Linked DNA regions of Pyrobaculum calidifontis JCM 11548. The protein of the gene in region 3 binds, or shares a complex with, the protein of the main gene of each other region. Links are inferred from orthologs where the notes say so. Each region holds a gene or a part of one and is shown on either strand. Other genes may lie near its edges.

Region 1 (7,360 bases), 550 kb from region 3 along the record:
ATGTGACAGACGCCATCTACACGCTAGTGGCCCAGTACTTCTACAGCTCGCGCCAGCGGAGGCCAACTCTCCCCGAACCAGCCGTGAGGGCGTTGATAAGCAAGGTGCTAGAAGCAAGGCCTTGGAAAGAGGCTGCAGAAGCCGCCGGGCTACGCAGAGGAGACTTAATGCTAATCTTGAGAGAAATCGCCAAAGTCCTCCTCTTCTACTACTACGGAGGAGAATTCGAAGTGCCCCTATTCGTCGTGGGGACAGTCAAAGGGCGAGAAAAAGACTAGTGGCGAAAGCCGACGCCTAATATGTACAGCCCAGCGCTGAGTATATAACCCCGTCTCTTGCGGCGTAGCATTGCGCCTCTGCGGCTTGTTCCGCGTTTGTAGAAACATGTTCCGCGTTTTGTTCCTCGCGTAGTCTAAATAAGCTCCCTGTACGGTTGAGACACATGCCCAACTACAAACTACTACTGGTACTGGCCGTGGCGCTAGTGGCGTTCGCCAGCGCTACTAATACGAATACCACAAGCTTTGACTTATGGCTCAAGTGCAAGGCCATTGAGCTCTACTTAAACGTCACGGGGGCCAATGCCACAATTCCATGCGACCAAGCACTAAAACAGGTAAGAACAGTTAATTTTACAAAGGCGCCATTGCCAATGATAGGCGTTGGAGAATTGAGAAAGTTAAATGTGTCTAACCCAGGGCAAGTCTTCAACGAACTCAAGGAGATTAGGAGAAAGGCCTTGGCCAATCTGACTGCCCACGTGAAGAAAGTACAGCACATGACTTTGAGAGAGTTAAACACCACCGGGCTAGAGGAGGCCTACAATGCCACAGGTCGCGCAGTAGAGACGTTAGGCCGCGTGGCAACACTCTTGAGGAAAGTCAACGCCTCTCCCGTGGCCGTGGTTGCTGTAGAGAGAGACTTGGAGTGGATAAATGCCACTCGCCGACTTCTATGGACTTTGCGGCAAGGCGATAGGTGGATTATAACAGCGGTTGGCAATGCCTCCGACGCGGAGATTGAGGAGGCGTTGAAGAGAGTGGAGGAGCTTAGGAGAGAGTGGGCCGCCTTGTGGGATAGGCTCGAAGAGTACAAACTGGCTTGGCGAGAGTTAGTCCGAAAGCGGGCGGAGAGGTGGCTAAATGAGACAAACTCAACCCTCTGGGACATATGGATAGCGGCAAGATTAAACCGCGGCGAAGTGGTAAAGTACATCAGAGCTGAAAACTTGACGGCGATAAGAGAAATAGCCCAGAAGACAAAAAGGGAGCGCCCAGACATCGTAGAAAGAGAAATTAGGGAAGCAGTCGAAAGAGGTAAAGGACAAGCTGGTCGCGGCCGCTAAACCCCAATTTTTATACCCCTCCCCTTCTTTCTTACATGTCGGCATTGCTCAATCTCACTGCTCCGCCGGTTTTGCTCTTGTTTTTGCCGGCGGCTTTGGTTGGCAATTATACGCTTCCCGTCCCTCCGGCGTCTGAGGTGGCGGCTTTTTCGCTCGACGGGGCTCCTCTGCCCACCTGGGTCTTGAACGGGACGCTCTACGTGTTGCAAGGCGGCGAGCCGGCGGTGGCCGTTTATGTGCCGAGGTTTTTCAACTCCAGCGGAGTCTACAGCGTGACCGTAGAAGGCCCCTTTGTGGCACAGGCGCCGCCCGGGGTAATGGTGATAGAGGCTAGGCCACAGCCGGCGAGGGTGGCTGTGAACAAGACGGGGCTATACCTATACTTTGACACAGGAGCCACAATTGTCTACCAAGCCTTCACCATACAGCCGACTCCGACGGCAAGCCCACCTCAAACTACGCAGACTACGACGATAAGCCCACCTCCAGCGACGACCAGTACGCCGCCTCATGCCACAACCACCACGACGCCCTCGACTACAACAACGCCTAGTCCAACCTCCACCGCTACGCCAACCCCTACAGCGCCAGTTGAGTGGTTGCTTGCAATCGTTTTAGTGATCGTCGTAGTGGTGATAGTGGCAATAGTCAGAAGTAGAAAGAGGTGGCGTTTTTAGCGGCTAGGCTATCCCGTTGCCACCGCTGTTGCAACCGCCGTAAAAACTGCTACGCCGCCTAATATTTGCTTGGCGGTGAGGCTTTCTAAGCCGGTGGCTTTTGCGTATAGCTGTGCTATTAGGGGCGAGAGAGAGACGACTATTGTTGTCAGCGAGAGGCCTGTCCTTTCCACAGAGAGGGCGAATAACGCCGAGCCTACTCCTAGGTCTAGCACAGAGGCCGCCGCGAAGGGGAGGGACTTTACCACTCTTATTCTCCGCGTTAAGAGGCCGTAAAGCCCCAGCGCGGCTGCGGCGGAGGTTGCCCTTAGGTAGGCTATGGCGACTGGGTGTACGCCTCCTAGAGAGGCGAGCTTTATGGCCGACATGCCCGCGCTCCACGTCAGGGCCGTCCCCGCCGCCGCCAGGAGGCCGGGCACGCTCAGCCTTGCCTCGCCGCCTTTTGTCAAAAGCGCGACCCCCACCACGATTAAGATTGAGGAGAGGAAGAGCATGTGGGACACAGACTCGCCTAGGAGTAGGGCAAAGTACTGGGCAATTATTATGTAGGTGTACGCCAGTGGGGCCGCTATAGACCCCCCGACCTTGGAAATGGCATAGAAATAGAGACTGTCGCCGACTACGAGAGTTATCAACCCGCTGAAAACTGCGGCTAGAATGCCCGGCGAGGGGGCTGTGAACAGGGCCGCTGGCCACATGGAGAGAGCCACGTAGGCCAGTCTGGAGAAGTTTACAGACACGGGGTCTAAATCCGCCATGTGTCGCTTGTACAGGAATATCACTAGCCCCCAGATGGTGGCCGCGGCTAGGGCCGAGAGAACCCCTAAGAGGTCCATTAGAGGGGTCTAACGGGCGTTGATGCGCCGCAGGCGAGGCAGTGTAAGACGAAGATGCGGCCCTCCCGCCTTAGCTCTGTGTCTATGGAGTTGCACACTGGACACACCACGTAGTACTTAATAAAGCGCTCGTAGACCGCCTCCACCACCTTAGGCGACTTTTCCCCATGGAGAGTAAAAACGTCGCCCTCCACCGTGCCGGGCACCGCCAGCTCCTTCTGGAAAAACTTGGCCATTAAGTAGACGTCTCTGTTTAGCCTCTTCGCAATGGCGCCGAAGTTCTGTATAATCGTCTTCCTGGGCATATTCACCACCTCTATCTTAGGTATCTCAGCTCGTCGTTGCGCCTTTGGTGAAACTAGCTTGTACGCCCTGTCTAAAAGTGCCAAATATTCGTCGTCCATCGGGGAAAAAGTGTGAGCCCTATTTAAATTTGCGGCCTAAACCAATAAGTTATGTAATTCTCGCCGGGCCTTCTCCCCACTACAAGCCTCATTTTCATCCCTGGCCTCAGCGTCTTGGGGTCTGCCTCAACCCACGCAGTTATGTTAAACCCGTCAGCCATTCTAACTATGCCCACAACGTAGTCCCCGTGATAGCTGAAGCTAGCTGGCTTTACATTTATCACAGTCCATGTCAACAACTCGCCCTCTGGAGTCACTTCGCGCCACTCCATGTCAGAGGATTTGCACTTGGGGCAGTCCGCCTGCGGCGGGAAGTATTTAGCGCCGCACCTCTTACACTGTGTGTAGAACAGCTTCCCCTCCGCCAGCCCCTCGACAAATTTGGCGATCTTGTTCACAGAGAGTGTAAACCTTAGACGCAACTCGCGGACGTCCACCCACAGCAACGCGCCTGTTTTTGGATCTTTGTACACGGGCAGTCCAGTGGCATTTATCAAAGCCTCCAGTTGCGCCAACGGCTCTTTATACAGCTTGTCAAGAGTCTTAGTCACAGCCGCGACGACGTTTTCCCCAATAGGTTTGCCGCCCTCCATGGCCTTACAGACTTAGTATTGTCACAAAGGCGTAGTGTCCCGTCCCCCCGATGTTGTGCGCCAGTGCCATGCCTTTTCTTATGGGCGCCTGCCTCCCTTTCTCGACCTCTTGCCTAAGCTGCTTCGTCAACTCGGCTATCATTGATACGCCAGTGGCGCCAATGGGGTGCCCCTTGGCCTTCAGCCCCCCGTCCAAATTCACCGGTATTAACCCGCCTATGTAGGTCTGCCCCTCTCTAATCAGCTTATATCCCTCCCCCCGCTTCGCAAACCCCAAATCCTCATACGCCATAATCTCTGCTATTGTAAAACAGTCGTGGACCTCGGCCACGTCGAGGTATTTTACAGGCTCCTGGGGGTCTATCCCAGCCTTCTTATAGGCCATCTGCGCGGCGATTTGCGCCGCCTCTAAGCCCACAAAGTCCACTCTTTTGCTCAAATTGGCCGTGCCATTGGCATAGCCGATGGCCTTTATCCACACAGGTGTGTCAGTGATTTTTCTCGCCACCTCCTCGCTGGCGAGTATCACCGCCGCCGAGCCGTCTGTAATTGGGCTACTGTCGTACAGCTTAAGCGGCCAAGCCACATAGCGGGAGTTTAGACACTCCTCGACTGTTATAGCCTTCTGAAACTGCGCCTTGGGGTTCAACGAGCCGTAGTAGTGGTTCTTTACGGCGACTTTGCACAAGTCCTCCTCTGTGGCGCCGTAGCGGTTCATATAGGCCGTGGCGTAGAGCGCATAATAGCCGGGGAAGGTTAGACCGAAGTTTTCAAACTCCCAGAAGTAGTTCCCCGCCCTCCCTATGAACTCTACGACGGTTGGAGTGGGGGACTCGTTCATTTTCTCAACGCCGATAGCCATCGCTATATCCACCTCGCCGCTTGCCACCATGTGATACGCAGTTCTCACGGCGGCGGAGCCCGTGGCACACGCCGCCTCGACTCTTATCCCACTCCTAGGCGCCAAGCCGCAGTACTCTCCCACCACAACCGCAGGCAGGGCCTCGGAGGACCAGCCGCCGACGTTCCCCACAACAAATGCTTCAACGTCCTCGGGACCCAGCCTCGCGTCGTCTAAAGCCTCTTTCACAGACTCCCAGGCAAGCTCTTGCAGAGAGACGTCTGTCCTATTGCCAAATTTACTAACTCCTACGCCAACGACTGCAACTTTTCTCATATGGAAAACTTTGGAAGAGGATAAAAAATTACTTTAGCTTGTTAGTGCAACTAGGTTACAAACTTGGCAATTTCGTCAGGTATTTGACCCTTCTCCTTTAGAATTCTAATGAGCTGGCGATATGCCACAAGCTTCTGGATATTGTTAGCTCCCTCATATATCTGGGTAATCTTCACATCTCTCAAGTACCTCTCCACGCCGGTTTCTACGATGACGCCAACGCCTCCGTGGAGGTTTATGGCCTCGGAAATAACCTCCTCGGCTACCGAGGTGGCATAGTACTTAGCGAGGGAGGCCACAAAGGTGAACTCCTTCCTATTCTCATCCGCGAGCTTAGCCGCCAAGTAGGTCAACAGCCTCGCCGTCATAATCTTCGTCATCATCTCCACAAGGCTGAACTGTATGGCTTGAAACGCCGCTATGGGAAGGCCGAAGGCTTGCCTCTGGTGAACATACTGGAACGCCTTTTCAAACACGCCCTGCATCATGCCGACTGCCTGTGCCGCGACGCCTATCCTCGTTCTATCAAAAGTCTCCATGGCATACAAGAAGCCCATGCCCTCCTCCCCAACCCTGTTCTCATCTGGCACCTCCACGTTCTCAAACACAAGCTCACAGACGTGGTTGCCGTGTAGACCCATCTTGTGGTAGCACTGCTCTATCTTAAAGCCGGGAGTGCCCTTCTCCACTATGAAGAAGGTGAGACCTAGGTACCGCAACTTTTTATCCGGCGGCGGGTATGTCCTGGCAAGCACAATGAAGTAGTCAGCCACATCTGAGCTACTGATAAACGCCTTTCTCCCATTTATAACCCACTTGTTGCCCACCTTTTCAGCCTTTGTCTGAATGCCAGCCACGTCGGAGCCGCAGCAGGGCTCTGTGACGGCAAAGGCGCCGAATTTCTCGCCTCGGGCAATAGGCGGGACGTACTTCTGTTTCTGCTCCTCTGTGCCAAAGAGCAGTATGGGGGTTAAAAACAGCTCGTTGGTGCCAAAGTAGACGCTGAGGCCGGGCAGAACGCGGCAGAACTCCTCCGACATGATAACCGCCATTCTGTGATCCCCGCCCTGGCCGCCGTACTTCTCGGGAATTCCAATGCCGAAGAACCCCTGCTCCGCAATCTTCTTCAACAGATCCCACGGAACCTCGTCTTTTTCCTCAATTTCCATGGCCTTGGGCGCCACTTCCCTCTCCACAAACTCCCTAACCGCCTTCCTAAACATCTCATGCTCAGGCGTCAACACCACCGAGAAGTCCTCCACTGAGTCGAATGGGAACACCATGACCGCCACCTAGCGCCTATTTTTAAGTGTTAACTTCGTCAAAACACACACCCCAATCGTTCCCTGAGCAAAAAAACCTTAATAAGTAGCTACACACTGTAAAATGTGACAAAGGAAGTATTTGAAAAATATATTGCAACGAGGATATGGGCTAAGAACTACGACGAGGGGGTCCCCCCCGAGGTTCAAATTAAGCCAGAGCCCCTCTTCTCCTACTTAGACAGACAAGCCGCAGAGAGGGGGAGCGCAACGGCGTATGTGTACTTCGGCAACAAGATAAGCTTCAAGACGGTGGGAGACCACAGCGATAGGGTGGCAGCGGCGCTCAAGGAGTGGGGGCTAGGCAAAGGTGACGTCGTTGCGCTATATTTGCCTAATACGCCTGCCTTTCCGATTATTTACTACGGCGCCTTGAAAATAGGCGCAGTGGTAAGCCCCATGAACCCCATGTATACCCCAAGAGAGGTGGCGTACCAAGCCAAAGACGCTGGGGCCAGAGTCATCTTCGTGGCCGACGTGTTGTACAAAAACGTGGAAGAGGCCGACAAGATGCACAAGTTCGACCGCGTGGTGGTAGTAGAAGTGGCCGAGTACATGCCGGCCTTTATCAAGCCGCTAGCAAAAAGGCGGCTAAAGCCCCCAAAAATCCCCTATGGGGGACGCATCGTGTCCTATAAGTCTCTGCTATCCCACAAAGCCACGTCGTACAGAGCGGCTGTGGACCCCAGGGAGGACTTAGCCGCGCTCATGTACACCGGCGGCACCACCGGCGTCCCCAAAGGCGCCGAAATAACCCACGGCAACATATCGTCCAATCTACAACAACTTAAGCCGCTCTACGAGGTTGTAAAGAGGAGAAGAGGAGAACAACAATTGGTTATGATGGGCGTACTGCCTTGGTACCACATATACGGCCAAGTCACAGTCATGCACTACGGCATATTTGACGGCGCCACAGTGGTAGTAGTACCAAGGCCGGACATAGAACAAATTATGAAGTTGATACAAAAGTACAAGGCACATGTGCTCCACGGCGTACCCACCC
Region 2 (7,561 bases), 700 kb from region 3 along the record:
GGACTTTAGAGTGTTAAGGGCTTGAGAGGGGGCTGGGCTTTAAGAGGGGCGGGGGGTTAAGAAATATATTTGGGCCTGTTTTCGCGCTTGATGGATAGGAAAGAGAGGATTCTCCTCGTCACGTCGTCTCTGCTTGCCGCGTTTGCCATAGCCTTATACGCAAGAATGTACCGCGTCTTCCTATGGGGGTGGTGGCTCGACGAGTTTGACCCATATGTCCGCTACTACTTGGCCAAGTACACGTTGGAGCACGGCGCTGGGTGGTGGTGGAGCGGTGCGCAGTTTTTACAGTTCTGGTACCCCTACGGCGTCGATTGGGGCAAAGTTCTTCTGCCGGGCACCTCTTTCTACGGCTTGTTTGTCTACGCGCTTCTCCGCCCATTCGGCGTTGATCTGTGGCACGCCGTAGTAGCGGCGCCGGCGATTATGAACTCTCTCGCCGTCTTCTCCATGTTCTACCTTGGGTACAAAGTGGGCCAGGAGCTGGGGGAGGGGGGTCTCAGAGTGGGGCTGCTCTCTGCCATGCTTACCGCCGTTATGCCCGCCTTCATTGAGCGCGGCTTTGCCGCGTGGTTCGACGACGAGCCCATAAGTCTTTTTCTAATACCCCTGGGCCTAGCCCTCTTGTTGGACGGGCTGAGGAGGCCTTTGATGGGGGCTCTCGCCGGCGTAGCGCTTGGCTATGTGGCGTGGACGTGGGGCGCGCACTTCTACGTGTGGAACTTGGTGGGCCTCTACGCGCTCCTCTTGCCTACTTACTACTTCCTAAAGCTCGCGTTTACGCCGGCGGCGCCTTCTAAGGCGAAGAGGGGGCCGGCGCCTCCTGCGGTCCAGCTCCCCTTTGACGCCAGGAACTTCTTCCTCTCCTACCTCCTCTTCTACTTGCTCTACGGCGTCTTCGTGGCCACAATACCTAGATACGGCGTAAATACGCTCATAAGTGCCTTTAACATTATCCCGACCTTTGGCTTAGCCGCCGCCTTAGCTACATGGCTTTTAGACTCAAAGCTCGGCGTTACGAGGACCGTGGAGCTCTTGAGGAGGTATATGTGGCTCGTCGTGGCCGTGGTCCTCGCCGGCATCGGCATATTCGTAGCAGCGCTGGCCACAGGCGCCATAGGGGGGAAGTACCTCGCCACTCTTTTCCCCGTTGGTCGCTCCGCCATTGTGGCCAGCGTGGCGGAGCACAGCACAACTTCCTTTGTTCAAATTGTGGCTAGGTATGGCCCAGTGTTGCCGTTTATACTCGCGGGGGTGCCCTACCTCTTCACGCCCGGCGGCCTTTTGGCGCTGTCCTACTTAGCCACGGCGGGCTACGCCGCAGCGACGATGGTCCGCCTCCTCGTGCTACTGGCCCCCATAGCCACTGTTGTGGCCGCTGTGGGCATTGCCAAGGCAATGGAAAACAAGAGGCTGGGCCTACTGGTGGCCCTCGCGGCTATTATATCCGTGGCCATGTTGCTCTCCTCGGTGATGCCCGCCCTCAATGCCCAGAGACTTAACTACGGCGAGGGGCTCGCGAGACAGCCTACGCAGATTGCAACGTCGGCCGTCGGCGTTGTAAGTGAGGACTTCCTCGACATGTTGATGTGGATGAAGACGAGGCTACCGATCTACGAGCCTGTGGCGTCGTGGTGGGACTACGGCTACTGGATCTCGATAATAGGCAATAAGACGAGTCTCGCCGACAATTCCACAATAAACGCGACGCAGATTGGGAAGATAGGCCTCGCGCTTATGGCCCCGCCGCAGGTAGGCGCAGAAATATTTACCAAGGACTTCCGCACGAAGTACGTCTTGGCGATAATGCCGTACATAGCCACTCCACTGTCTGCGGGCTATCTGCTTGTTCACGAATACCCGCCCGGCGGCGACTTTTTAAAGTCCTACTGGATGGCGCGTATAGCGCTTGAGAACGTCGGCGATGCGGCCAAGATACTGGGCGCCACGTCGACGAACTTCGAAGACTTCTTCTACACAAAGGTCATGAGCTACCCAGGCCCGCCGCCCAGCGCCACGTACGCCTATTTCACTATACAGGGGAGCTACTACCCGGTCCCCCTCAGCTTAAATAGGACGCTTTACGCTATGTTGTTCAGCAAGGTTAGGCTTGTCCCCGCCTACGGCAACGCCACCGAGCAGTACGCGTGGATGTTCGAGGGCGTGTATCAACAAGGCGTCTTCACCACGTTTAGAGACCTCAAGCTGACGGGGGGCAACGTGTACCTGCCCGGGTATGCGCCAAGGCTGGCAGGGGCTCTCCAGTACACAATACAGGGGTGGACCTCCGGGAGCGTGGAGGTGGTGGCCGACCCGCTTACTGGCGCAAAGGAGCAGGTGCCGTTTATTACAACGGCGACGAGGCCTCTGAGGCTTGTCTACGTCTCTAGGCCCCATGGGTGGGTTGTGCTGTACGAAGTGGGGCCGTGAAGTCGCTTCTGAGGCGTTGTAAAAACTGCGGCTGGTACACGCTTTCGAAGGCCAGCTGCCCGAAGTGCGGGGGCGAGGTCGAGGTGCCTCACCCGCCTAAGTTTTCCCCCGAGGACAAGTACCAGCGGTATAGAATTTTACAAAAGGCGTTGCTCGGGACACTCCCCGTGAAAGAGGAAACGAGGAGGAAGATCTTGGAGGAATTCGCCGCCGTGGTGGAGGGGAGCGGCTAGCCCTGCTCTATTCTCTGGACGCTTGCAATTACCTTGTACTTCTTCTGTAGAGACTGTAGGAGGGCTGAGACCTCGTTAAACGCCGCCTCTACCTGCTTCGGCATTTTGCCCACCAAGTCTATCCGATACCGCGGCGGGCCTATCACGTAGATTTTGGCCGAGACTTGTGGATACTTTGCCTCCAGAGCCTTGAGCAACTCCGTCAATGCGGCCTTTATCTTCTCAACGCCATCGCCCTCCACGCTCACGGCCTTAATTACGCCGGAGATCTTCGTGGGTGGGATTTCCACCTGTTGCCGGGCCAGCTCTACGAGGAGCTCCTTCAGCTTGTCGTCTAGGTCTAACCCGTCTAACACCTGCGGCCCCGTTTTCACAATTTCTTCGAAGACTTTGAAGGGGTCGCCGAACTGCTCCTCTAGATACCACAAGACGTTTAAAGCCTCTTGTGGCGGCCTGTTCAGCCTCTTCATGGCGATTTCCAAGAGCTTCAACACTCTGACTCTGTGGCGGTAGAGGAGGAGCTTCTTCTCCTTCTCGTCTACTCTAACTCTCTTGAGAGAAACCTCTACCACGCGCATCTTGGGGTTTACGCTTATCACCTTAAACACCGTCTTATTGCCCTCCTTTATGTAATCCCTAATGCTGTGAAACCAAGACTGGACCACCTCTTGCGTCGGCGCAAAGGCCTCCAAGTCGTATTCGTCTAGGTACACATACGCCCCGTGCTCCGCGATCTTTTTGACTGTGCCTATGACTAACTCGCCTACGTCTGGAAAATCCTTTTTCACTAACTTCATTGAAGGAAGGGGTTTGGGGGCTATTCTAAAACTTTTACGACGTGGCCTGCGAAAATCGCCTTCCCACCGGTGGGTTGCGCCAAAACTCTGCCGCACACGAGACAGCGCACCACCATCGCGGCGTGGCTAAAGGTTACCTGCTCGTTTCCACAGTCGGGGCACCTAAGTCTAACAAACCTAGACCGAGGCTGTGGTATTAGGACTCTGCTGAACCTCTGTGGCATGGGCCTACACCAGTTCCACCTTCTTCATCCTGCCTAAGCTCTTCACAATTTTGTAGCCGCACTTAGTGCAGGTAAATACTAAGGTCACCTTTTTATTGACCTTGGCAAACCTCTTCTGCTTAGGCTTAGGAGTGGAGCCGTACCCCTTCAACTTTCTCTCATACCTCCTCTGGCCCTCCGCCAGCGACCTCCTCTGACCTCCGTGGTAGTTGGACACGCTATGCTGCGTATATGTGTTACACCGTGGACAGTACATATTTACGCTCTTGGGAAACTTCACGAAGGGGCAAAAAGGGGGACAAAATAAATTTTACTCCCACCACGCCCCGCAGGGGATCGGGCCTCAGTTAGTCTTCAAGCCGGAGGAGTCTGGCAACGCCCCTTTCCTCTAGGTCTTTCGCGTCGCGGGGAGGCAGTTTAGCCAAGTCGCCCTTGTTAAAGGGACCTATCTGTTTAAAGTCCTCAGTTATTATGGCAGGGTGGGGAGTTACGAATTGTACAATCACATACTCCTGCGCCTCTCTCCGGTGGGGTCTGGCACGGAGGATTTTCAACAACGGCCGTATGAGCCTCTCCTCTTCTGCCGTCGTATTCTTAGGCTCGCGGCCTTGGCTCAGTTCCCACAGTATCTTCCGCGTTCTAAGTTCCACTATCGTGACCAACGTGGAGTAGACATGGGCTTTAACCTGCTCCGCTATGCTCTGCGGCAGCGGCGAGTTCTGCAAATCTCTGACAAACTGCTCAGCCGCCTCTGCGTACGAGCCGTACGGCGGCTCTGTGAGAAAGCGCGAGTTAGCCTCAGCGGCTAACCAGAGCCTCAGCTTCTCAATCATATATTTTGCCAAATTCCTGTAGCTCTAGGTATATGGCCACATGTGCTGGCAGCGTCTTAATGTCGCCCTCTCTCGCCTCCACTTTTTCAAACAACACAGTGCCCTGGAACGGCTTTTCGAACCTCAGCCTCAAATTCCCCTTTCTAAAGGCGATAGCCCTCTCGACTATGTGCGCCACTTCTTTTTCCAAGTCTCTCACTGAGAGAGGCAATGCCACGAGGCCCGTCTTCCCGTTGAGCGAGCCGGGGGCCCTTATGAGCCTATGCACGTCCTGCGTCACCACCTCGTCTACCTCAACCTTCAACGCCTCGGGGTCCTCTATGCCTCTCCTAATGCGCAAGAGGTTGCCCACGGCCTCCTCCTCGTACAACACGACCTTCCGCCTCCCCACCTTCATGTGGAACTTAGAGGGGTCAAACCCGACTGCCTTTAGGTAGTTCACAAGCTCTCTACGCTCCTTTTGCCCAAGGGCCAACACCTCTTCATCGACCACGTGCACGTGGAATCCCCTGTTGCCGGAGAATACGACCTTAGTCGGCTTAAGGCCCAGCTCCTCTGTCAACACGTCTATGAGCTTGTTGGCCTCCTCCTTGGCGTCCTCTAGACACGCCAAAGACACCACCTTGCTCTCTCTACACGCCTCAGTGTCGAGGTGGTCTCCATCTATGTCAAATACTAAGTCGGCGCCTAGCCAGCCCTTTCGCTCCATGTCCTCCTCCCAAGGCCTCTCGTACCGGGCGGTGGAGTAGTAGACGTGCCGAGGCGTCTTCTCAACCAAGTGCCTCTTCAGCTCTTCGAGGTTTTTAAAGGCCTTGTGCCTAACCATGCCGCCGACAAAGGGCTGGAAGGCGAACTCCCTCTTTTCCACCTCGTCTACTTCCAGCTTCGCGTAGTTCCTGTAGTAGTTGCGGAAAAATACTTCTACAATCACTCCACCCTCGGCGCCACGTAGTAGGCAATTCGGCCGCCGGCCGGTATGTCGAAGGTGAGCAAGACAGGCTTCGCAGTGGCCAACTCCACAGTGGCTATGTCGCTTATTTTAGACGCCTTGCCCACGATGTCCACGAGGTACTCCAGCGAATAGCGGGCCGAGGCCGGCTCCTTTACGTCAAACTCGTAGACAAGCTCGCTGCCCTTGTCCAGCCGCACTTCCACCTCGCCCTTGTCGCTGGCCGCGCTTATTACAAAGGCGTCCTCGTTTGCCTCAAACTTCACCTCGTCTGCTACAGCGTCTGCGTCTTTCACAGCAGAGGCCAATACGTCGCTACTGGTTTTGACAAGCGCCGTGAAGACCACCTTAGGCGTTGGGAGCTCCTCAGACACCACCTCAATCATGGGGAGAGTTATAGATCTGACAGACTTGCCCACCAGCTTCACCTTGACTCTGGACTCCTCGATTTCAAGGCTTATCTTGTCGCCCTTCTTCACCCGCCGCAGTAGCTTCTTAAGATCCTTAAAATTGAAGCCGAGCTTTACCTCTTCCTCAACCTCTGGGAATTCCTCAAAGGCCTCCTTAGGCATAGAGAGGTCTACCATGGCCGTCCTAGACGCGTCTAACGCGCGGAGAAAAAGGCCATCGCTCCTAAGCACGAAGCTTGCCTCCTCCACCAACACCGATAGTGAGTCTATTATGTACGCGAACTCCTTGGCGTCCATATACGTTAGAACATACTTAGGCATGACATAAGGTGGCCCACTTTTTAAAAAATTGAACCCATAATACACCCCACCCTAAGGTACCCCTAAGCGCCTATGCGGGCGGCCCGCCGCCAACGCCTCCTCTGACTGCGATAGAAAAGATGGGCTATTCGTATTCCCGCCACACGTGGCCGCATTTTGTACACTTGTAGAATCTGGTGGGAGGCTCGTCGGCGGCTCTCGTCTGCTGAACCCAGAAGTAGGCCTCGTCGTGGCCGCACTTTGGGCAACCCCGCGTCTTTACCTTGGGCAAGTTAACTGCGTTGTCTGCAACTACTATGAGTTGGTTTTTGTTTTCTACTGCGGATTTGCTCTGGTACCTGCCTCTAACCTCTTGAGACACCTCCTCCTCGTAGCCGCATTTGGGACATCTAAGCACTGTGCGATCGCCCTTCTTTACTGGGATTAACAAGCTCTTGTCGTTTGGACAAAATCTCACAGAGGTCCCCCTGCCCCTGCCCTTTAAATTCTTTTTGCCCACGAAAACTTATAAACCCGGGGGGTGTGGGACACGTGACTTCGGTGAAAGACGTGCCAGCAGACTTGTTAATAGCGGAGTTGGCGAAGTACATAAAGGACAACGTGCCGCAGGTCAAGCCGCCTGTCTGGGCGCCTTTTGTAAAAACTGGGGCCAATAAGGAGAGGCCGCCCATGAGCGAGGACTGGTGGTACATACGTGCCGCCTCTATTATGAGAAAGCTTTACATATATGGACCCGTCGGCGTCGGTTCTCTTAGAACCGCCTATGGCTACAGGGCCAAGATAGGCGACAAGACTAGGCCCGAGAGAACTAGAAAGGCAGGCGGCGCAATAATTAGGAAGATTCTACAACAGCTAGAACATGCGGGTTTTGTGACAAAGACCAAGAGGGGGCGCGTGTTGACGCCAGAGGGCAAGTCTCTTGTGGACAGAGTCGCCGCCCGTATTGCAAAAGAGTTGGTGAAGCAGAGGCCTGAGCTCGCCAAATACGTCGCGCCGCCCAAGGAGTAATGGCAGAGGCCGAGGATAGAGAGCTTGAAGAACTTAGAAGGAAAAAGCTCGAGGAGCTACAAAAGAGGGCAGAGGCAGAGCGGCAGGCGCAAATAGCGGCGGCCCAGAGGAGGGCAGTGCTCAAGAGGATACTAACGCCGGAGGCCTTGGCGAGGCTAGACAACATTAGAGTCGTAAGGCCGGACATCGTGGAGGCGCTGGAGCAACAATTGATCTCCCTGGCCTCCTCTGGAAGAGTAAAAGTGCCAATAGACGACGAGACTTTGAAGAAGATCCTAGAGGCTGTGTACAGCCAAACCCGGCAAGAGTACAGATTCCGACTCTGAAAAATTTAAAACTTCGACATTTTAGGCGGC
Region 3 (7,519 bases):
CTCCGCCTCGGTCGGAGGCCGCCTGTGGTTTGCTAAAAAGGAGAGGAGCAACGTCTTGAAGCCGGCCCACTGGTCCTCATCTACGCTAACCTCAAGACTTCCAATTCTCAACCTACCTCCGTCAAACTCTGCGACTACGTCGCCGATCTCTACGCGCATGTCCTCTACCACGAGCCTTATCCCCAGCTCTTTGGCCGCGGCCCTCGCCCCCGCCTCGACTAGCCGGGTGGAATCTTCGCCAAACCTCATCTTATCCCTCGGGTCAATCGTCTGCCCCATGCCCCCTGAAACGATGTAGATATTTAAAATAGGCAGTAGTGTCAAGGCGGCTCCCAGGGGGTTTGCGTCGACTGCAGTCTGGCGCAGGGTTCGTCTAAAGGACGAAGCCGTATCTCGTCTTGAGCACTCTCGTGGTTAATGTGATAGCTGTGACTTGGATTAAGACGAGGAGGAGGCCTAGGGTAGCCGCGTCTTGTACGCCGTATAGCCCGCTTTCAAAACGCTCGCGCATGAAGGCGGTTATGGGCATGGCCGTGTCTCTTCCCACGCCTTTGAGCACTCCAAGGGTTATGCTCAGGGAGACCTCGCTTGTGACATACACAAAGCCTATCAAGGCGCCGCTTATCACGTTTGTCACCAGTAGGGGCAGTAGGATCTTCCTAACCACGCCCCAGTAGCTGTCCCCCAGGTTTAAGGCCACCTCCTCCATGGAGGGGTGTATCTGCTGCATCCCCGCGTATATGCTCCTCACCACGAAGGGGAGCTTCCTCACGGAGTAGCCCACGACTAGGTAGAACTCTGGGTGCCTCAACGGGTCTAGGAGGTCCGCCAGCGCCGGGCTTATTGGCCTAAGCCAGCTGACGGCGGCTAGGGAGGTGAGGAAGTAGGCGTAGGCCACCACGAGGCCTGGCACAGCTATGGGCACTGTGGCCAAGGCGTCTAGCGCATCTGCGGCGGGCCCCCTCAGCCTAGCCGCGGCGATGGCCACGGCCACGCCTATCGCCACCATTATCAGAGTGGCGGAGACGCCGTATATCACAGTGTTCCAAATCCCTCTTACAAACAGCTCGTTTTGAAAAACTGCGGCGAGCCTCTCGGCGGCGGTGGAGAGGCTGGGCGACTCGGGCAGCGGCGACGTGGTCCACCTCTCCGCGAACACTAGCGAAATGGCGCCGAGGAGGGGGGCCGACGCCACAAGCGCCAGGGGGAAGGCCACTGCGTATATTAGAACTTTCCCCAGCGGGCCCGGCTTGTATATCCTCGGCCTTAGCTGGCGTATCAACATGGCGTACTGCCTCAGCCCCACGTACTTCCGCACGGCGAGGAAGGAGGTGACGGCAATTGTGAGGAGTACTAGGGCTAGGAATGCCGCCGTTGGGCTTATCTGCCCCCTCAGCTGGTCGAGGAAGCGGGAGTACACTTGGTAGGAGAGGAGCTTCCTCGCCGCTGGGTCGTCTTGGAAGATTATGGGCGCCGCCACGTCGTCTATGGCGAAGATGAACACTAGGACGAAGGCCGCGGCGAGTCCGGGGGTGGCCAGGGGGAGCACCACGTCTCGCACAGCGCGCCGCTCGTCTGCGCCGAGGTTGTTGGCCACCTCCTCCAGCGTGGGGTCGACCCTAGTCAACGCGGCGTAGATGTTGAGATAGGCTATTGGGAGATACATGAGGGATTGGACGAGGGCCACCGCGGCTAGGCCCGAGATCTCCACCTTGAGTGGGATGCCCAAGACGTCGTTGAGGAGCCAGTTCAAGGTCCCCCACCGCGGGTCTAGGAACTTCCTAACGGCGTAGGCGGTGGCGAAGGGCATCACTATGAGCGGCACCGTGGCCAACAGCCCGAGGGCAGTTCTGCCGGGGAACACGTACTTGGCCAACGCGTAGGCCAGGAGGAATCCCAAGGCAGTGTCCACGGCGGCGACTGTGAGGGCGACCCACAGGCTGTTGAATATGACGCCGAGGTCGGGCCCCCTCACCACGAGGGTCGGCGGGTTGCCCTCTCTGATATACACGGCGCTGGCGAAGGCGTCTGGAGATAGGTTTACGTAGAACGGGTCTGCCACGAGCTTGTAGACCTCGGCTACGCCCTCTACCACTTGCCAAAATATAAAGAGGAGGGGGAATAGTAGAAAGAGGCCGAGGTAGATGTAGCCAACTGCCGCGGACCACTTTATCATGGCTTAAACGCCCAGGCCCTGGCTATCTCCACTGCCACCTCCTCCCCTGGGAGGGCCGGCGGCTTAGGCCCCTCTGCCTTTATCCTACGCCCGGCGCATACCAACGTGACCTGGTAGTAGCGCCCTAGGAACGCCACGTCTTCTACCTGGCACTTAACCCCGCCGCCGCCCATGTACACGTCCTCGGGCCTAAACACTACGTGGACCTCCTCGCCTGGGGCCGCCTTGTCCACTGCGACGGCTGCCAGGGGGAAGCCCACGTCCACTACCGCGGCCTCTCCCCGCCTCTCGACCACGCGGCCTCTCAAGACGTTGGAGCGGCCTATAAAAGTGGCGACGAAGAAGTGGGCAGGGCTGTGGTAAACCTCCTCAGGCTTCCCCACCTGTAGTATTCTGCCGGCGTTCATCACCGCGACGCGGTCGGCCACCGCCATGGCCTCCTCTTGGTCGTGTGTGACGTATATCGTGGTTATAGACAGCTTTTTGGCTATCTTCCTAACCTCCTCCCTCAGCTCAACCCTTAGCTTTGCGTCGAGGTTTGCCAGCGGCTCGTCCAGTAGGAGCACCTCTGGCTGCACCACCAGGGCCCTCGCCAGCGCCACCCTCTGCTGCTGCCCCCCGGAGAGCTGGAAGGGCTTCCTCTTCTCAAGCCCGCTGAGGCCCACCAGCTCTAGCACAGACTTCACCCTCTTCGCCACCTCCTCTGGCCTCAGCTTCCTCAGCCTTAGCCCATAGGCCACGTTTTCAAAGACTGTCATGTGGGGCCACAGCGCCCACGTCTGAGGCACCAGGGCGGTCCCCCTCTTCTGCGGCGGGAGGTCTGTGACGTCTCTGTCGTCGAAGTATATTCTGCCGGAGGTGGGCTCGTCGAGGCCGGCCACCAGGCGGAGAAGCGTCGTCTTGCCGCAGCCGGAGGGGCCTAGGACTGCCACTATCTCGCCGTCGCCCACTTGGAGGTCTACGTCGTCCAGGGCCACCACTCTGTCAAAAACTTTGCGCAACTTCTCCAGCCGGACGACGGCCACGTCTCCTCTAACGCGCCTATATATAAATTAACCAGATAAGTATTTAAAGCGGTGTAAGAGGGGGGTCATGACCTTCGTCTACCCCGACGCCATTGTCTCCACCGCCGGCCACGTGGACCACGGCAAGACGCAGACCACCTACGCCCTCTCCGGAGTCTGGGTCATGAGGCACAGCGAGGAGATCAAGAAGGCCATGACGATAAAGCTCGGATACGCCCAGGTGGGCATATACGACTGCGGCGATGAGTACTACTACAGCGATGGCTTGCTCCAAGACGGCAAGTGTCCCAACGGCAACGAGCCGAAGCTTGTCAGAATGATATCCCTCCTCGACGTGCCGGGGCACGAGGTCCTAGTGGCCACCATGGTCTCCGACGCAGCGGTGGTGGACGGCGCCGTGATGGTGGTGGATGCCTCCCAGCCCGTGCCCCAGCCCCAGACGGCCGAGCACTTCGCGGTGCTAGACGTAATCGGCGTGCGGCACATGGTAGTGGCGCAGAACAAGATTGACCTCGTCACGAGGGAGAAGGCCATTGAAAACTATCAGCAGATAAGGGAGTTCCTCAGAGGGACGTGGGCCGAGAAGGCCAAGGTGGTGCCCATCTCGGCCCTCCACAAGGTGAACATCGACGTCCTCGCCACATACCTCGCCAAGGAGATACCGAGGAGGGAGGCTGAGACGGGGAAGCCCGCCAGGTTCTCGGTCCTCAGAAGCTTCAACGTCAACCCCCCGGGCACCCCGCCTGAGAAGCTCAGAGGAGGCGTGCTAGGCGGCACTCTGCTACAGGGGGTCCTCCGCGTCGGCGACGAGATTGAGATTAGGCCAGGCCTCAAGCTGGAGAAGGGCTACCAGCCCATTCGCACAAAGGTCCTCAGCATTGAGTACAGCGGGCACAAGGTAGAGGAGGCGAGGCCGGGAGGCCTCGTGGGGATAATGACGGGCCTAGACCCGGCCTTGACCAAGGCCGACGCGTTGGCAGGCGCCGTGGCTGGGAAGCCGGGCACTCTGCCCCCCGTGTGGACCGCCGTGGAGATTGAGACAAGGCCCATGCCCCGCATGGGCGGCGAGAAGCCCGAGCCGATTAAGCAAGGCGAGACTGTGCTCGTGGCCGTCGGCCCCGCCACGGTCTTCGGCGTGGTGCAGTCGGTGAAAAAAGACGTGGCCACGGTGGCCCTTAAGAAGGCTGTATGCGCAGAGCAGGGAGCCAAGGCTGTGCTCATTCGACAGGTAAAGACTAGGTGGATTGTTACTCACTACGGCGTGCTCAGAGGCGGCACGGTGGCCCTAGAGTAGGGCTCAGACCGCGGAATAGATCTCACAGGTCAATAGGGGGCAAGTCGTCCTCATCGCCACAGCTTATAAACTCACGTGTAAAAAATCTTAATGTGCCTAGAGAAGAGGTGGCCAGCCGGGGGGCCCGAGTGGGCCGCGGTGGGTGTCCTGCTGAGAGATGGAAAGACGCTCTTGATTAAGCGCGTGCAGAGGGCGGGCGACCCCTGGTCTGGGCAAGTGGCCTTTCCTGGCGGGAGGTGGAAGCCAGGCGAAGACCTCCTCGGAACCGCCGTGCGCGAGGTCCAGGAGGAGGTGGGGGTCACGCCGAGGGGGCTAGTGGGCGTGTTAGAGCCGCACAGCCCCCGCAACGCGCCTTGGCTGAAGGTCGTGCCGTTTATCTTCACGGAGTGGGAGGGAGAGGTGGCGCCCAACCCCCGCGAGGTGGCGGAGGCGAGGTGGGTGTCTAAGGCTGAGCTCTCTGAGGAGGAGTGGATCTCGGGATACGCCTTTGTCCACAGAGACTGGGTTATCTGGGGCCTCACCTACCGAATATTGAAGAGACTCATCGACTGCGGCATCCTCTAGCCAAAGCCACTTAGCCGCAGCCGTTGCTAATTGGCGTCGCTTATGATAACGCAAAGATGTCGATTATCCATCTCGACACAAGAGGTTAGGAGGGGTGGAATTGATAAGAGAAAAATTTTTAAACCTAGACAGCTTTTTATCTCAGGGGAGGGGGTCAGCAGAGCCGGGTTCGGGCAGATAACCCCTTAGTGCCCTTTCATCACCCTCCCCCGGCTAACTCTCCTCTATAAAGTGGCCGCAGTTGCCACTTAAGCACCTATACAGCCCGCTCTGTTTGTGAAACAACGGCGGTCAAAATACGTAGGACTCCAATTGGGGTAGGAAGTGTACACGTGCTGTCGGCGACGTATCGCTTTTTGCTGTCAGCCTTGGAGGAGCGGAGGGCGCGAGACGGATCGCTTCTTGAGATAAATTTTATATTGGCTGTTCAATGGTGGATTATATGTGGAGGGTGGCCATAACCATAGCTGGCCTGGACTCGGGGGGTGGGGCTGGCGTCCACGCCGATGTTAAAACCTTCGCCGCGTTGGGTGTCCACGGGGCCACTGCGCTGACCTGCGTCACTGCACAGAACACCTACGAGGTTAGGAGGGCTGAGTGCCTCGACCCCGGCCTCGTCCGGGAGCAGATCATGGCGGTGTGGGACGACATGGGGATAGACGCTGGAAAGACTGGGATGCTGGGGACTAGGGGGATTATAGAGGAGGTGGCGGCCACGGTCTCCAAGCTGGGGTTCCCCCTGGTGGTAGACCCGGTGATGGTGGCAAAGTCTGGGGCTCCCCTCATTGCCGAAGACGCCATGGAGGCGCTTGCCAAGAGGCTCCTCCCCGTGGCAAAGGTGGTGACGCCCAATAGGTATGAGGCAGAGAGGCTGACGGGTATGCGGATATCCTCCGTAGAGGACGCCAAGAGGGCGGCTGAGTATATACACAGGGAGCTGGGCGCCGAGGTCGTCGTAGTAAAAGGCGGCCACTTGGACGCGCCGGAGGCAGTGGACGTGGTGTACGTGGGGGGCACGTTCCACGAGCTGAGGGCACCTAGGCTAAACTCCAGGGCGACGCACGGCACTGGCTGCTCCTTCTCAGCGGCCATAGCCGCGGGGCTGGCAAAGGGGCTCGCCCCGCTGGAGGCCATTAAGACGGCCAAGGAGCTAATTACCACAGCCATTAAGTACGGTGTGGCCAGGGGAAAGGGACACTGGGCCGTCAACTCCACAGCGTGGGTGGAGATACCGGCGGAGAGGTGGAGGGCCTACGAGGCCATGTCTGCGGCGCTTAGGGCGCTTGAGGAGAGGGGGGCCGAGGTGGCTAGGTACATACCAGAGGTGCAGAGCAACTTAGGCTACGCCATAGACCCCAGGTACGCCTCTGGGCGCGGAGACGTGGCGGCTGTGCCGGGGAGGATTGTGAACTACATGGGCAAGGCGAGACCCTCGGGGCCTCCCACCTTCGGCGCCAGCGACCACGTGGCTAGGAAGATACTGGCCGCCATGGGGAAAGACCCGCGGATTCGCAGCGCCATGAACATCCGCCTAGACTGGGGCCTTGTGGAGAAGGCAAAGGCCTTGGGCATGGCGGTGGCCGTGGTAGATAGGCGCAACGAGCCGGAGGAGGTGAAGGCTAGGGAGGGGGGCTCCATGCAGTGGGTTGTGGAGGAGGCGTTTAGGCAGACCGGCGGGAGGGCGCCCGACTTAATCGTCGACGTGGGAGACTGGGGCAAAGAGCCGATGATCACCATCTTGGGGAGAGACCCCCTAGACGTTTTAGAAAAACTATTCAAGTTAATCACGTGAAGAGGAGGACTCTCTTGGCATCCCTCGCCGCGGCTCCCCTGGCCTACCTCGCAGTTGGGGCAGGCGCAGTTGGCATAAAGGCCACTGAGCTAGACTGGGGCCTTGGGAGGAGGGTACTCTTCCTCACCGACCTCCACATACACGGGGAGTGGCATGCGCCGGCGCTGGGGGAGTACGACCTAGTCCTCATCGGCGGCGACACCTACGACGAGTGGACTCGCGACCTCCAGGCCGTGGTAGAGGCCTTGGGGCAGATAAGGGGGCCGAAAATCGCCGTGTTGGGCAACCACGAGCACTGGGCCTCCAGGCGGATCCCCCTCAGCGTTGGGATCAGGGCCTTGGAGGATGCGGGCGTCCACGTGTTGAGGGACGACTGGGTGCAGGTGGGGTCTCTCCGCATATTTGGCCTGGACTGGAGGGAGGACCCCAGGTCCTACCCCGCGGTGAAGGACGCAGACGTCGTCCTCGTGCACTCCCCCGACGCCTTCCACAGCGCCGTGGGCGGGCTCTACCTAGCGGGGCACACCCACTGCGGCCATTGGTGCCTCCCCTGGGGCGGCGCCGTGTTCACCAACAGCGCCTTTGGCTACACCTGCGGGCTGTACAAGAGGGGGGCCGCCGCCATGTACGTCTCGGCCGGGCTAGGGGGGATGTGGCCCCGCGTCTTT

The links.
Region 1: the proteins of eif2g (region 3) and PCAL_RS04440 are in contact, whole or in part, in a crystal structure (PDB 2QMU), measured with the Saccharolobus solfataricus proteins. The link is inferred for Pyrobaculum calidifontis JCM 11548 from one-to-one orthologs. Residues at the interface, in WP_009988771.1 of Saccharolobus solfataricus: Trp33, Pro65, Glu66, Gln148, Val151, Asp152, Val154, Ser155, Lys156, Ala159, Leu160, Tyr163, Arg164, Lys167, Ile180, Ile181, Pro182, Val183, Ser184, Leu186, His187, Ile189, Asn190, Asp192, Ser193; in WP_231918336.1 of Saccharolobus solfataricus: Met1, Leu2, Arg4, Leu5, Tyr6, Lys8, Leu9, Pro10, Ile106, Lys108, Lys109, Glu110, Lys111.
Region 2: the proteins of eif2g (region 3) and PCAL_RS05295 are in contact, whole or in part, in a crystal structure (PDB 3CW2), measured with the Saccharolobus solfataricus proteins. The link is inferred for Pyrobaculum calidifontis JCM 11548 from one-to-one orthologs. Residues at the interface, in WP_009988771.1 of Saccharolobus solfataricus: Asp222, Lys225, Pro226, Gly227, Thr228, Gln229, Phe230, Asn231, Leu233, Lys234, Gly235, Leu259, Phe273, Thr274, Lys275, Tyr300, Leu301, Asp302, Pro303, Ser304, Leu305, Lys307; in WP_009989173.1 of Saccharolobus solfataricus: Val185, Arg186, Thr187, Asn188, Glu189, Pro190, Leu191, Gly192, Val193, Glu194, Ile196, Lys197, Ile200, Ser201, Leu204, Ile217, Lys218, Ile219, Tyr220, Thr221, Ile222, Gly223, Ala224, Pro225, Tyr227.

The regions. Positions count from the first base shown.
Region 1 is NC_009073.1:792,173-799,532, forward strand. What follows is about bases 1,561-4,281. They hold PCAL_RS04440 (translation initiation factor IF-2 subunit beta), read right to left. Parts: upstream 3,263-4,281; coding sequence 2,858-3,262; downstream 1,561-2,857. Other genes in these bases: PCAL_RS04430 (hypothetical protein), read left to right, coding at 1,561-2,022; PCAL_RS04435 (DMT family transporter), read right to left, coding at 2,031-2,858; PCAL_RS04445 (Zn-ribbon domain-containing OB-fold protein), read right to left, coding at 3,286-3,855; PCAL_RS04450 (thiolase domain-containing protein), read right to left, coding at 3,860-4,281. In the rest of the region: PCAL_RS04420 (tRNA(Met) cytidine acetyltransferase TmcA), read left to right, coding at 1-278; PCAL_RS04425 (hypothetical protein), read left to right, coding at 443-1,345; more of PCAL_RS04430, read left to right, coding at 1,381-1,560; more of PCAL_RS04450, read right to left, coding at 4,282-5,032; PCAL_RS04455 (acyl-CoA dehydrogenase family protein), read right to left, coding at 5,083-6,315; PCAL_RS04460 (long-chain-fatty-acid--CoA ligase), read left to right, coding at 6,421-7,360. UniProt on the Methanocaldococcus jannaschii protein: eIF-2 functions in the early steps of protein synthesis by forming a ternary complex with GTP and initiator tRNA.
Region 2 is NC_009073.1:931,658-939,218, reverse strand. The notes cover bases 1,561-4,482. They hold PCAL_RS05295 (translation initiation factor IF-2 subunit alpha), read right to left. Parts: upstream 3,461-4,482; coding sequence 2,660-3,460; downstream 1,561-2,659. Other genes in these bases: PCAL_RS05280 (DNA replication complex subunit Gins51), read right to left, coding at 4,032-4,482; PCAL_RS05285 (50S ribosomal protein L44e), read right to left, coding at 3,689-3,964; PCAL_RS05290 (30S ribosomal protein S27e), read right to left, coding at 3,481-3,684; PCAL_RS05300 (RNA-protein complex protein Nop10), read left to right, coding at 2,427-2,663; PCAL_RS05305 (STT3 domain-containing protein), read left to right, coding at 1,561-2,430. In the rest of the region: more of PCAL_RS05305, read left to right, coding at 91-1,560; more of PCAL_RS05280, read right to left, coding at 4,483-4,517; DNA primase catalytic subunit PriS, read right to left, coding at 4,510-5,448; pcn (proliferating cell nuclear antigen (pcna)), read right to left, coding at 5,445-6,197; PCAL_RS05265 (transcription factor S), read right to left, coding at 6,322-6,654; PCAL_RS05260 (30S ribosomal protein S19e), read left to right, coding at 6,729-7,205; PCAL_RS05255 (DNA-binding protein), read left to right, coding at 7,205-7,531. UniProt on the Methanocaldococcus jannaschii protein: eIF-2 functions in the early steps of protein synthesis by forming a ternary complex with GTP and initiator tRNA.
Region 3 is NC_009073.1:236,842-244,360, reverse strand. What follows is about bases 2,502-5,381. They hold eif2g (translation initiation factor IF-2 subunit gamma), read left to right. Parts: upstream 2,502-3,268; coding sequence 3,269-4,495; downstream 4,496-5,381. Other genes in these bases: PCAL_RS01300 (NUDIX hydrolase), read left to right, coding at 4,586-5,059; PCAL_RS01310 (ABC transporter ATP-binding protein), read right to left, coding at 2,502-3,201. Outside these bases: PCAL_RS01320 (hypothetical protein), read right to left, coding at 1-279; PCAL_RS01315 (ABC transporter permease), read right to left, coding at 374-2,176; more of PCAL_RS01310, read right to left, coding at 2,173-2,501; PCAL_RS01295 (bifunctional hydroxymethylpyrimidine kinase/phosphomethylpyrimidine kinase), read left to right, coding at 5,502-6,851; PCAL_RS01290 (metallophosphoesterase), read left to right, coding at 6,848-7,519. UniProt on the Methanocaldococcus jannaschii protein: eIF-2 functions in the early steps of protein synthesis by forming a ternary complex with GTP and initiator tRNA.